Regions from separate parts of the Idiomarina sp. ST10R2A5 genome, predicted to be linked through region 2. Evidence: predicted binding sites of a transcription regulator. Region 2 holds the regulator's gene; the other holds the start of a gene.
The links. Region 2 encodes FliA, which starts transcription of late flagellar genes. Its sites were predicted from a motif close to CTAAAGNTNNNNNNNNNNNNGCCGATA; they were not measured.

Region 1 (7,286 bases), on a different contig from region 2:
CGGAACCCAGCACGGCTTCAGCCGCTCCGCGTAACATTTGCTCGGTTAAGTCCATCAGGTCGTGATAATCGGCATAGCCCCAGTAGAACTCCAACATTGTGAACTCTGGGTTATGACGCGTCGATAAACCTTCGTTTCGGAAGTTGCGGTTAATTTCAAAAACTTTTTCAAAACCACCCACCACCAGACGCTTCAGATAAAGTTCCGGCGCAATACGTAAAAACAGTTCCATATCCAGCGCATTGTGATGCGTACTGAATGGACGCGCTGCCGCACCGCCAGGAATTGCCTGCATCATAGGCGTTTCCACTTCCAGAAACTGACGTTCACTTAAAAAGCGACGAATGTAATCAATAACTTTAGAACGAACCACGAAAGTGCTGCGTGACTCGTCATTAGTAATAAGGTCTAAGTAACGTTGGCGGTAACGTGTTTCCTGATCGGCTAAGCCATGAAACTTGTCTGGCAATGGGCGTAATGCCTTAGTCAGCAAGCGTATGTCGTCTACCTGAACACTCAGCTCTCCGGTACCGGTAATGAACAACGTACCTGACGCGCCAATAATGTCGCCTAAGTCCCACTTTTTAAATTCAGTGTTGTAGTAACCTTCAGGCAGATTGTCGCGGGCAACATAAAGCTGAATTTTCCCGCTCATATCCTGAATGGTGGCAAAGCTCGCTTTACCCATAATACGGCGGGTCATCATACGGCCGGCAACTTTGACACGAATGCCCTTTTCAGCCAGCTCTTCTTTGCTCACTTCATCGTATTCTGCATGTAAGTCGGCCGCTAACGAGTCCCGACGGAAATCGTTCGGGAATGCGATACCCTTATCGCGAAGCGCCGACAGTTTCGCCTTTCGTTGCGCGATCTGTTCGTTTACGTCTACTTCGGGTGCTTGCGATTTATCAGTCATTATCGATTTTCCTCTGTCGGGATACTTAAATTAAACTTACAGCCCGCTTTTTAAGCTGGCTTCAATAAATGGGTCTAAAGCGCCGTCTAGCACGGCTTGCGTATTGCGGTTTTCAACGCCGGTACGTAAGTCTTTTATACGTGCATCATCTAAAACATATGAACGAATTTGGCTGCCCCAGCCAATGTCTGCTTTCGAGTCTTCCAGTGCCTGCTTCTCTTCGTTCTGCTTCTGTAACTCAAACTCATACAATTTTGCCTTTAGCTGCTTCATTGCTGAGTCACGGTTCTTATGCTGCGAACGGTCACTTTGGCATTGTACAACAATGCCTGTCGGTTCGTGTGTTAAGCGAACGGCGGAATCAGTCCGGTTAACGTGCTGACCACCTGCGCCAGAAGCACGATAGGTATCAACTCGTAAATCTGACGGATCAATTTCAATGTCTATATCGTCGTCAACTTCCGGATAAACGAATACCGATGCAAAAGATGTATGCCGACGATTACCTGAGTCAAAAGGTGATTTACGAACCAGGCGATGAACACCAGTTTCGGTTCTTAGCCAGCCATAAGCGTACTCTCCGGCTACACGCACCGTTGCTGATTTTATTCCGGCAACATCACCTTCTGACAGCTCAGTAATTTCCGCTTTAAAGTCATGCGCTTCAGCCCAACGCAAATACATGCGCAGTAACATATTGGCCCAATCCTGAGCCTCGGTTCCGCCAGAGCCTGACTGAATATCCAGATAACAGTCGGCAGAGTCATTGTCTTTTGAGAACATCCGGCGAAACTCTAAGTTTTCAAGCTGTTTTTCTAAGCCTGATAATTCTTCCTGAGCTTCGTTAAAGGTATCTTCATCATCAGCCTCTACAGCTAAATCGACGAGGCCTTCTACATCATCCAGACCTTGCTGAAGTTTATCCAGAGTTTCTACTACTTGCTCTAATGCGGCACGTTCTTTACCTAACGCCTGCGCTTTTGGTGGATCATCCCAGACATCGGGCTGTTCCATTTCACGGGTAACTTCTTCCAGACGCTCTAACTTAGCATCGTAGTCAAAGATACCCCCTAAGCGCATTGCTACGCTCACGCATATCTTTAATGTTATTGTAGGTTGCGTTGGTCTCAAACATGCGACTACCTAATTCTGTTTATTTTAAAGGGGCGTAGTTTAACGTATTGCGCGGATTTGCTCCACCAACAACTGGACGTTTGTGCGTCCGCGGAAGTGATTAAGTTGCGGCTTGTATAAAAGTTCAACAACCGTAGCCTGCCGCGCTGGCCATTGTTGTGTATCAACGTTAAAAGCGATGCCGTCTAACAACTCCCCCTGAGGATGACGCACCACCAATTTTAGATGGCGTTCGCCAACGATCCGCTGGTCAACCAATTCGAACTGCCCGTCAAACATGGGCTCAGGAAACTGCTGCCCCCATGGACCTGCATTTTGCAGAGTATTCACACTGTCGAGTGACAACTGCGGTACAGTCAACTCACCATCTGACCAGAATACCCGCTGCTTTTGTTCTTCCGATAACCATTCGGATGCGACTTGTTCAGCCAGTTCGGAAAACCGCGTTAGGTTCACTTTTTTTAGCGTTAACCCCGCTGCCATAGCGTGTCCGCCAAAACGTTCCATAATGCCAGGCTCCAGACTATGAATACGCTCCAATAAGTCACGCATATGCAGGCCACTGACCGAACGCGCCGAGCCTTTTAGTAAATTGTCATCGTCATTCGCCAATGCAATAACCGGGCGGTTCACCTGCTCTTTTACCCTGCCCGCAACAATACCAATAACACCAGCATGCCAGTCTGGCTGATACAGGGTGACTAAATCCGGTACCTGCCCCTGGTCAAAACGTAATTTCGCGACTGCACTTTCGGCATGCTCACGCATTTCCGTTTCAATAGACTTACGCTGTTGGTTTAAATCGTTAAGTTGCTGCGCTAACTGCTTTGCCCGGGACTCACCCGCTAATAAACATTCTATTCCGAGCCCAATGTCGTCTAACCGGCCTGCAGCGTTAATACGCGGCCCCAGGGCGAACCCCAAATCACTGGCTGCCAACTGACTCGCGTCACGGTTGGAAACTTCCAACAACGCTTTAATTCCGGGGCGACTCATACCTTTACGAATACGGGCTATACCCTGTTGCACTAATACGCGATTGTTATAATCCAGCGGTACGACATCGGCGACAGTGCCTAAAGCCACAAGATCAAGCCAGTCTGCCAGATTCGGTAAAGGTTCTATGCCTTCTTCTCTTAACGCTGCGCGCAACGCCAGCAACACGTAAAATGCAACACCAACCCCGGCTAAATTCTTACTTGGGAACTCGCAACCCTGCTGGTTTGGGTTAACAATGGCGTCAGCAAGAGGAAGCTCCGCCGGAGGTAAATGATGATCGGTTACCAAAACTTGTATGCCGTTATCCCGCGCAAGAGAGATGGCGTCGTGTGCCGCAATGCCGTTATCAACAGTAATAATAAGATCGACGTTGTCTGCGGTCAGTTGTTCTACCATAGCAACAGAAAGCCCATAGCCGTCTGTCATTCGGTTCGGAACACGGTAACCAACCTTTTCTAAGCCAAAAGCCTGCAAAGCGGAAACCATCAGCGCCGAGCTGGTCGCTCCATCAGCGTCAAAGTCACCACAGATGCATACGCGTCGCTGCTTTTTTAATGCAGTTCGAAGCAGTTCAACAGCTTTAGCAATATCTTTCAGCGAAGAGAAATGAAGAAGCCCTGAAGCTTTAAGAGACAATTCGTCCGCACTGCGAACTCCGCGCCGTGCATAAATTTGCCGCAACAAAGGAGGCATTTGCTGCGGCAGAAAACCATCGTCAACAACCTGATAACGACGTATTTCATAGTCACTCATGAATTACTGCGACTCACCTTTTTTGATTTCAGCCACTAATCTTGAGGCCGGTAATGCGCCAGGCACCATACGTCCGTCCGGCAGGATAATAGCTGGTGTACCGGTTACACCAAAGGATTTACCCAGTTGATAATGCTCAGCAACCGGATTTGAACAGTTAGAGCTGCCGCTAAAACTTTCTTCATCTTTAAAGGCGGCAATGGCTGCTTTTTTATCATCAGCACACCAGACGGTCTGCAACTGACGCGCACCTTTGCTACTCATACCACCACGAGGGAAGGCTAAGTATTTAATGGTAATTCCTTCAGCATGATAACTGCTCATGTTTTGATGCAAACGCTGACAATAGCCACAGGTTGTATCGGTGAAAATGGTAACTTCATATTTTTCGTTCTCTGCCGGATAAACAATCATGTCATCAGTGAAACCTTCCAGCATTTTTAAGCGCACATTGGCCATTGCGGTTTCGCTTAAATTAACAGGCTCTTTACCGGTAATATCGAAAACATTTCCACTGATTAAGCGCGTACCATCGTCAGAAACATAAAACATACCCTGATTAGTAACAGCACGGACATAACCGTCTATTTCACCCGGCGCGGTCGACAACACCTCAATACCAATTTTATTCAAATGGCGGGCATCAACTTCATTTTGTCCAGCACCAACAGCGCTGGTACTAAAGCCGACACTTGCCAGCCCCGCAAACCCTAATACAAACATCAAATTGCGCATAATAACCTCGTAAATTAACTGTCCGAACCCTACCCTTTTAACGGCTAAAATGCAATTAACCGCGAGGGTGATGCTGAGCATGCAAGGCCTGCAGACGCTCGCGTGCAACCTGGGTGTAAATTTGAGTGGTCGACAAGTCGCTATGCCCCAAAAGTAGCTGTAATACGCGCAAATCGGCGCCATGGTTCAGCAAATGCGTGGCAAATGCATGCCGTAACGTATGGGGCGACAAATGAGCATAAATTCCGGCTTCCTCTGCGTAATGCCGCAAACGGTACCAAAATGCCTGACGCGTTAGTAACGAACCTCTTTGCGTCACGAATATCCAGGGACTACTTTTATCCGTTATCGCTGGGCGACCATGCTTTAAGTATGTGTCTAACCATTCCAGTGCTTCTTCACCCAAAGGCACCAAACGCTCTTTATTTCCCTTCCCAACAACCCTTACCAAGCCTTGCTGGCGGCTCAGTTGGTCATACTGCAGACGAATAAGCTCCGTTACCCTTAACCCCGTAGCGTAAAGCACTTCCAGCATGGTTCTGTCACGCAGGCCAATGGGAGTTTCTGTATCAGGCTGCTGCAATAACGACTCAACGTCAGCTTCGCTTAATGAGTGAGGAATGCTCTGTGGCAATTTAGGACGCTTCAGGCGCGCAGTTGGATCAACCGCTACCCATTGCTGTTTTACCGCAAATTGGAAAAACTTTTTTGCCGAACTTAAAAATCTCGATGTGCTTCTTGGCGAGAGCCCTTGAGTTCTGCGCCAAAGCAAGTAGTCCTGAAGTACTAATTCATCGGTGTCCATCAGCGATTTTTTCGAGGGTATAAGGTACTCACAAAAACGTCGTAAGTCGCTACGGTAAGCCGCCTGAGTGTTTTCGCTGGAACCATGATGCAGCCACAAATGCTCAGTAAAGGCGTCAATACGATCTTCGTCCTCTGGGCGCAGTTGCTTCATGTTTTATCGAATTTGCGAAATGGTAACAGCATTATGCAATATAGAGAGGTTCTCGGGAACTCTTTAACACCAATAAAAAGCTTAGTGGGTAATTCCCAGTTTTTGCAGCACATCGTAAAGACCGGCGGGCCCTTTGTGTCGGTAGTCGTTTTTGTCATCAGCCTGAGGTTGCTTTTTCTTCTCAAGTCGCTGCCGTACTTTCCAGTCCAGGTTCTGAATCAGCTCTAAAGGCAAACGATCCGGCGTTGCATCCGGAATGAGGGGTTGAGGATGAGTCGCGTCCTGTAATTTAAAGTCCGACAGCTGGCTTACGGTTGCATAAACGCCTGAGGCCATCACAGCACCTGGCTGAACATCTAAAGGTCTTGCCCTGCCTGCACCGATAGAGCGCTGCCAATTCACCTCAGTTGGGCGTTCAGAGACAACCGGGTCAGCACCGAGTGCCGAGACCCAATAAGCGAACTCACCGGAGAAACCGTGGTTAACGGCTTCGCTCGCGTGTTGCTCAAAAAAATGAGCGGCATTGTTCTGAACAGCAGAAACTTGACTCATTAAGACTCTGGATTATCAATTACCGATAGTTCTGTATCGGCCAAAGTCCTAAAAGTTTAAGTTTTCTCTTTACAGCTAAGCTAAGACTGTTATTATACGCGCCACTTGAGTGGAGGGGTTCCCGAGTGGCCAAAGGGATCAGACTGTAAATCTGACGGCTCAGCCTTCGCAGGTTCGAATCCTGCCCCCTCCACCATTTACTACTGCTCGGCCAACTTCAGTATTACCTTTCCCTGCGTCTTATTCGCCGCAACATAGTCCAGCGCTTTTTGAATATCATCAGCTGTAAAAACCTGATCGATAATAGGTTTTATTTTGCCGGTTTTAAACTTATCGCTAAAGTCATGCCATAAACCGTTTAAAATATGACCTTTTTGTACTGAAGACAGCGCCCGCAACGTCGAGCCCATAAGCTTCTGACGCTTCATTAGCATTCGCCCGAAATCAACTTCTCCCGTACGACCGCCCATTAAGCCAATCAAAATAATACGACCGTCTTGCTTTAAATACTGCTGGTCTTTTGCGATAGATTCGCCGGCAACCGGATTGAGGATGACATCGACTTCTCCCAGCGCCTTAACTTCTTCAACAATGTCTTGCTGATATCGGTTAATTACATGCTTCGCGCCGAGGTTCAGACAAAATCGTGATTTTTCATCGCTGCCTACGACGGCAATAACGTCATTACCGCTTTCACGGCACAACTGTATTAGCGAGGTTCCGACCCCACTGGCACCGGCATGCGCCAATACCCGCTCTTCCTGTTTTAGCCCGGCTAACTGGAAAACATTGAGATAAGCAGTAGCAAAAGTCTCAAGCCAGCCAGCTGCGGTTTCATGACTCCAGTCATCCGGCACTTCCAGCAGTTGTTTTGCCGAAACATTGACCCGCTCTGCAAAACCGCCTCCGGCTAGTAAGGCACTAACACGTTGCCCTGTCTTCCAGTCGGAAACCTGGCTGCCCACCTGCTCTATAACGCCACAGACTTCTAACCCGGGAATATCGGATACGCCGTTAGGCGGAGGATACTTCCCTGCTATTTGCATTAGATCTGCGCGGTTAACCCCGGCGCTTAAAACACGCAACTGAACCTCATCTGCACGCGGCTCGCTTAAATTAATACCGTCTTTCCATGTCACTTTTTGCTCTGAAATCTGAATTGCTTTCACATCAGCCTCCGTTGCCGCTTAACATTATTGAAATTAGCCAGTATGCTGTCGGTATTGAATACTATCAGGA
Region 2 (7,286 bases):
CAATGTCTTCAAATTTCTTTGGCAGGAAGTCAGCGGCGCCCGCTTCTAACGCGTTTAACGTAGCTGTAGCGCCTTCATGAGTCAGCGAGCTAAACATCAAAATAGGGCAAGGGTTGCTGCTCATTATGGCTTTCACAGCATCAATACCGTTCATTACCGGCATTTCAATGTCCATGGTAATGACATCCGGCTTAAGCACGCGACTTTGTGAAACCGCTTCTTCTCCGTTATTGGCACTACCAATCACTTTAATGTTGGCATTGTCTTCTAAAATCTCAGTCACCCGGCGGCGGAAAAACGCCGAGTCATCTACCACGAGAACTTTTACAGTCATGAACGGTGTGTCCCGTTATCGTTTTGCGTAATACTTAAGCATACTTGGTACATCAACAATCAAAGCAATACCGCCATCACTGGTGATAGTTGCTCCAGCCATACCCGGTGTACCCTGCAATAGCTTATCTAATGGTTTTATGACCACTTCTTCCTGACCAATCAATGCGTTGACGACGAAACCAACCTGTTGGTTGCCAATTTGCACAACCACGACATGGCCTTTCTCATTACGGCTTGAACGATCCGGATTACGAACCAACCAATGCTCTAAGAAAAACAGCGGAATAGCACGGTCACGTACAATCAGTGTTAATTGACCATCAACGGTATTGGTACGCTTCATATCCAGATCGATAATTTCGCTTACCACAGCCAGTGGCAGAGCAAATGTCTGCTCTTTTACCGCAACCATTAAGGTAGGCAGTATCGCCAGAGTCAGTGGAACTTTAATTAAAAGCTCCGTGCCCTTACCCAGCTCAGACTGAATTTTGACACTACCGTTAAGCTGACTAATTTTGGTTTTAACCACATCCATCCCGACACCGCGGCCGGATATGTCTGAAACTTCTTCTTTGGTCGAAAAGCCAGCGGCAAAAATCAGATTATAAGCATCTTCGTCACTCAGACGCGCAGCGGCGTCGGTATCGAGAATACCTTTGCTGATAGCAATGCCCTTAAGCTTTTCCGCATCCATACCTGCACCGTCGTCTTTAATCGACAGCATAATATGGTCGCCTTCCTGAGACGCCGACAGCGTTACCGTCCCCGCACGCGGTTTACCATTAGCTTCGCGCACGTCCGGCATTTCAATACCGTGGTCAACAGAGTTACGAACCAAATGCACCAAAGGATCGGCCAGTGCTTCTACCAGGTTTTTATCCAGGTCAGTATCTTCACCGTACATCTCAAGGTTAATTTCTTTCTTAAGGCTGCGCGCTAAGTCCCTGACAACCCGAGGGAAACGCCCAAAAACTTTCTTAATAGGCTGCATACGGGTTTTCATAACCGCGCCTTGCAAGTCGCCAGTTACAACATCCAGATTAGAAATGGCTTTACCCATCTCGTCACTGTCTGATTCATCTGAGTTACTCAGGCTTAATAGACGATTCCGGACTAAAACCAGCTCACCGACCATATTCATAATTTCATCTAAACGTTTGGTATCAACCCGGACTGTGGTTTCAGCCTGAGCTGGTGCCGGCGCCGCTGGCTTTTTATCCACGGCTTTTGCTGCCGCAGGTTTATCTTCCGCTTTGGCCGCAGCTGCTTTCGGCTCTGGTTTAGCTGCAGGCTTAGGTTGAGGTTTAGCTTGCGCTTTTGGCTCAGGTTTCTTCTCAGCGGCTTTTTCTGCTGGCTTATCTCCTTTCGGCGTCGGCGCTTTACCACTGCCATGGAGTTCATCTAACAGCGACTCGAACTCGTCATCTGTTATTTCGTCATCTTTTGCCGGCTCTTTTTGCTTCTCTTGTGTCTTCTCTGCACTCTGAGGAGCCTTACCACTACCGTGCAATTCATCCAGCAACGATTCAAACTCATCGTCTGTTATTTCATCGTTGTCATCGCCCGGTGCCGACCCAGCAGCGGAAGCTTTAGCTTCTTCTTTCTTGCCTGGTCCTTTACCTTCACCATGCAGCTCATCCAGTAAGGCTTCAAATTCATCGTCCTGAATTTCATCAATACTTTCGCCGCTACTTGCGTCGGTTGCCTCGGGTTCTGGTTCTGGCTCTGGTTCGGGCTCCGGCGCTTTAACCGGCTCTTCATCTTCCGATTCCGGCTGACTCAACTTATGCAGAAGCTCCAGTAATTCAGGTGATGCAGCTTCAGGTTCTTCTTTGGCCCGAACCTGTGCAAATTGAGCATTAATGGTATCCAGCGACTGTAGAATAACATCCATCAAGTCGGAGGTGACGGTACGTTGGCCATTACGCAGGGTATCGAACACATTTTCCGCACCGTGGCAGGTATCAACGAGTGCGCCCAGCGACAAAAAACCGGCACCACCTTTAACGGTATGAAAACCACGGAAAATAGCATTCAGCAGGTCTTTATTTTCTGGATCATTTTCCAGTTCAACCAGCTGTTCAGACAATTGCTCGAGGATCTCTCCCGCCTCGATCAAAAAGTCCTGCAGAATGTCTTCGTCCATATCAAAGCTCATGCGACTGATGCTCCTAGAAACCTAAACTGGACAGCAAATCGTCCACTTCGTCTTGTCCGCCAACCACGTCATCGCGTTGATCAGCATCTATAATAGGGCCTTCCGCAACACCTGCATTTTTCTTATCAGGCGTTGAGGTTGCTGCCTTACGGCGCTCTTCTTCTTTACCGAATATTTTGAGTAGCTCAATTAAGTTCTTTTCAACGTCTTCAACTAACTGAATAACCCGGCGAATGACTTGCCCGGTAATATCCTGAAAGTCCTGAGCCATCAATACTTCAGTCATCAACCCATGCACTTGTGGCATGTTTTCACCACAGCGCTTAAGTACGTCATCGACCTGATGGCATAAAGACTTGAATTCATTTAACTCAATATCGTTACTCATCAGCCTGTTCCAGGCTGGCATGACCTTCTCTACACGCTGATGCATCTCATCTGCTAAAGGCAGGCAAGCCTCTACCGCATCCATTGTTCTATTGGCTGCGTCTTCGGTTTTCTCAATGACATACAACAAACGGTTTTGCGCATCAGGAAGATCATCTTGTGTCATTTGCACAATGCGAGGGTCTACCTGAAAATCCTGAAGTGCTTCGTGGAGGTCGCGTGTTAACTGGCCGACAGAAGTAAATAACTTGTCGTTACGACGGTTGTAAACGTCTTCCAGTAATTGATTTGCCTGCTGCTGCTTCCCGTCTTCAAGCAAGGCTACGAGTTCCTTGGCTTGCTCCAGAGAAATATCATGGGCGTTATCAGACATAGTCATTCGCCCTTTAGCTAATACGTTCGAAGATCTTGTCGAGCTTTTCTTTCAACGTTACGGCTGTAAACGGTTTCACGATGTAACCATTAACCCCCGCTTGTGCGGCCATGATGATTTGCTCACGCTTAGCTTCGGCCGTTACCATCAATACCGGTAAATGCGCCAGGTTATCGTCCTTGCGAATTTCACGCAGCAAGTCAATTCCCTGCATACCGGGCATGTTCCAATCGGTTACGACAAAGTCGAAATCACCGTTCTGCAACATGGGTAAAGCCGTATTACCGTCATCAGCTTCCTGAATATTGGTAAAGCCAAGATCACGAAGTAAATTCTTAATGATTCGTCTCATTGTAGAAAAGTCATCCACAACAAGAATTTTCATATTTTTATCCAAAGCACCCTCCACTGAGGCTCTCGATTACCACCAAAGTTTATTCAACCCAATTTTGCATTCGCGACTTCAGTCGCAACATTGCCTGACTGTGAATCTGACTGACACGTGATTCACTCACGCTCAGCACTTCACCTATCTCTTTTAAATTCAATTCTTCGTCATAATACAACGAAAGCACCAAGGCTTCACGTTCTGGTAACGATGAAATTGTCGATACCAATGCTTTATGAAACGCAGCGTTCTCAACATCTCGTTGTGGCTCATAAGCTGAACCTGTTACCTGCTCTGGCATTAACGCATCTTCCGACACGCCAAGATCTTCAATTCCGACAATTCGTCCTGAACTCACATCCCGTAAAATATGGTGGTATTCATCCATACCCATATTCAATTTTGCGGCTACTTCCGTATCTTTTGCGTCCCGCCCGGTCTCGTTTTCAACCTGGCGAATGGCTTCCAGCACACGTCTGTGGTTACGGTGTACTGAGCGAGGGGCCCAATCGCCGCGACGAATTTCGTCCAGCATCGCACCACGAATGCGAATGCCGGCAAAAGTTTCGAAACTGGCACCTTTGCTGTTATCAAAGTTACGCGCAGCTTCTAGTAAGCCAATCATGCCTGCCTGTATTAAATCATCCACTTGCACGCTGGCGGGTAGTCTCGCCATCATGTGGTGGGCAATACGCTTAACCAGTCCGGTATGCTGCTCAATAATGGCATTCCGGTTGTCAGCAGTGGCGGCATAAACGGCAGCTTTATTCATTGGCAACATCCCGCTTACTCTCGTTATCGGCAGAAGTTATCAATTGTTCAAGGAAAAATTCTAAATGTCCTCCGGCTTGAGCCGGAACGGGCCAGTCCAGCGCCTTCTTAGCCAGTGCTTTTATCGCTAATGACGCAGGAGATTTAGGGTAAGCCATGACAAACGATTGCTGTTTCCGCACGGCTAAACGCAAGTTTTCATCGAAAGGAATAATTGCTGCCAGCTCCAGCGCAACATCTAAGAACCGGTCGGTAACCTTAGTGAGCTTATTGAACAGTACTTGCCCGTCACGCATATTGCGCACCATATTGGCAACCACTTTAAATTTGAAAAGCCCCTGCTCACGGCTCAATACTTTAATAAGAGCATAAGCATCGGTAATCGATGTTGGTTCATCGCAAACTACGACTAACACGTCCTGTGAGGCTCGGGCAAAACTGACAACGGTGTTACCTATGCCAGCTGCGGTATCCACAATCAGCACGTCATAATTGCCCTGTAACTGGCTAAACGCTCTAATTAAACCAGCATGCTCAGATTCACTGAGATCCACCATCGAACGTGTACCAGACGTTGCCGGAACAATTTTTATTCCCGCAGGGCCTTCTATCAGAATATCTTCCAGTTCACACTGGCCACTTAATACATGAGAGAGATTACGCTCAACGCGAAGGCCCAACATCACATCGACGTTAGCCAGGCCTAAGTCGGCGTCCAGCACCAATACTCGTTTGCCCTGCTTTGCCATTGCAATAGCCATATTCAGCGACACATTGGTTTTACCCACGCCACCTTTACCACCGGTTACCGCAATAACTTTTACTTTTGATTGTTTCATTCTTCGCAGACCGCTTGCTTGATCCATCGGGCGTATCTCTTTTCTGACTAAATTGACAACAGCTTCATATTACTTAGGCTCATTCAGCGAGAAAACGCCGCATTCCAATACGATTTTGGCACGTCTGACACTGAGGAACAAATGCTTTTATCAAGCAAACGCTCGGCTTCCGCTACCATAAAGTTCGCATCGGCAACCCGAATGTCTTCAGGAACCTGCTGACCATTGGTTAAATAGCCTACTGGTAAGCCATGCTCAATAGCCACGCTGATACTCTCACCTAAACTTAAGCATTCGTCCAGCTTGGTAAAAATGCAACCGGATAAAGGCAAAGTTTTAAACTGCTTAACGGCATCCATCAATACTTGATTCTGTGATGTCGCTGAAAGCACCAGATATGGACGAATACGCAGTCTTGAATTCTGGATAAGCTGGTTTAACTGCTCGCTCAAACGCTTGTCGCGTTGGCCCATGCCTGCAGTATCAATTAAAATTAAACTCTTCTGGCGCAGTGAAAGTAACGCATCTGCCAGCTCTTGCGCATTTTTAGCAACTTTTACCGGACACCCTATTATACGACCATAGGTTTGTAATTGTTCACTGGCACCAATACGGAAGGTATCCGTAGTAATTAATGCCACTTTATCCGCACCATGGCGCTGAGCGTAACGAGCAGCCAGCTTCGCAATAGTGGTGGTTTTACCCACGCCGGTAGGGCCGACTAAAGCAACCGCACCGCCGCGTGTCAAAATATCGTCGGACGTGGTATTCAACTGACCTTCTAATAAATGCAGGGTCTGTTCCCAGGCTTCATCGTCTGAGCCACCTTCGGGAATAAAACAGGCAATCTGGTCCGCAACTCGTTCACTTAAGCCCATAGACATCAAGCGATTCATCAGCATCGCACGGGTTGGTTCTTCGCGATCCATTTCCTGCTTCATCAAGCCACTTAACTGATGCTCCAGTAATTGACGAATACCGTTTACCTGAGAGCGCAGTTCAGCAATGGCCTGGGAGTCGTCCGCTGCTGGTGCGTTTACTTGTTCAGGAAAAATATCGTCGCTTAACTGAGAATCGGCGAAGCCTTGTGGTTCTGGTTTCGGTTCTGGCCGTTGTGTGGCCGGCTCAGCAACCTCTTGCTCAGCAGTGCGTTGCGCTGGCTGTTCAGCCTGCGCCTGACGCTGTAACAGTTCCTGCAAAGATTCAGCCGGTACTTCCGGTGTCTTTGATGCGGCCGGCTCATTCGGTGCCTGATCAGCCATTGGCTGTGCCTGTTGCGCATCGGGGTCAATGGCTGCAACCAGCTCAATACCACCATTCACTTTCTTATTGGACAGGATAATAGCATCCGGACCTAAGGTTTCTTTAACCTGTTGCAAACCACGGCGCATATCTTCGGCAAAAAAGCGTTTAATCTTCACAAGCGACTCCCGTTACTCTTGTGTGGCGGTTTGTTCACCACCGTTTTGTTGTCCACCAATTGAGCTGACAATGCGAATTTGTTTATCATCCGGTACTTCCTGATAGGACAACACTCGCATACCATCGGTAGCGTGACGCGCAAATCGCGCCATGGTTGACCGCAGAAGTCCGGAGGTCAGCAGTACTGAAGGTTCACCATTCATTTCCTGCTGCTGATGCACTTCGCGTAATGACTGTTGCAGGCGTTCGGCCAAACCAGGTTCGATTCCGGCGCCTTGCTGATTTCCGTCATTACCAGCCATTTGCAATGACTGATGCAACATCTGTTCCAACTCTGGTGCCAAAGTTATGACAGGCAATTCCGCCGCCCCTTCAGCAATGTCCTGAACAATTAAACGGCGTAATGAAATTCTGACCGCAGCCGTTAATACTTCTGGGTCCTGACTACGCCCCGCGTACTCAACCAGGGTTTGTACAATGGTGCGCATGTCACGAATCGCAATACCTTCATCCAATAGGTTTTGCAGTACTTTCACAAAATTGCCCAATGACAGCAGATCCGGAATCAGGCCTTCAACCAGCTTAGGATGCGTGCGACCTAAACGATCCAGT

Region 1: a site for FliA is predicted at 6,082-6,108, ahead of ACP7FG_RS00615 (VC2046/SO_2500 family protein). Genes of this name have one in related genera too.

Annotation. Positions count from the first base shown of each region.
Region 1 covers NZ_JBNIEX010000001.1:127,767-135,052, reverse strand. The annotation lists gene lysS (lysine--tRNA ligase) at 1-916, opposite strand, end outside; one part of gene prfB (peptide chain release factor 2) at 953-1,975, opposite strand; one part of gene prfB (peptide chain release factor 2) at 1,977-2,051, opposite strand; gene recJ (single-stranded-DNA-specific exonuclease RecJ) at 2,090-3,802, opposite strand; gene dsbC (bifunctional protein-disulfide isomerase/oxidoreductase DsbC) at 3,806-4,537, opposite strand; gene xerD (site-specific tyrosine recombinase XerD) at 4,593-5,495, opposite strand; gene ACP7FG_RS00615 (VC2046/SO_2500 family protein) at 5,577-6,047, opposite strand; tRNA gene ACP7FG_RS00610 (tRNA-Tyr) at 6,159-6,243, shown strand; gene ACP7FG_RS00605 (NAD(P)H-quinone oxidoreductase) at 6,248-7,216, opposite strand.
Region 2 covers NZ_JBNIEX010000008.1:76,391-83,676, reverse strand. The annotation lists gene ACP7FG_RS10770 (protein-glutamate methylesterase/protein-glutamine glutaminase) at 1-334, opposite strand, end outside; gene ACP7FG_RS10765 (chemotaxis protein CheW) at 350-2,494, opposite strand; gene ACP7FG_RS10760 (protein phosphatase CheZ) at 2,508-3,254, opposite strand; gene cheY (chemotaxis response regulator CheY) at 3,268-3,651, opposite strand; gene ACP7FG_RS10750 (RNA polymerase sigma factor FliA) at 3,689-4,414, opposite strand; gene ACP7FG_RS10745 (MinD/ParA family protein) at 4,407-5,279, opposite strand; gene flhF (flagellar biosynthesis protein FlhF) at 5,336-6,673, opposite strand; gene flhA (flagellar biosynthesis protein FlhA) at 6,686-7,286, opposite strand, start outside.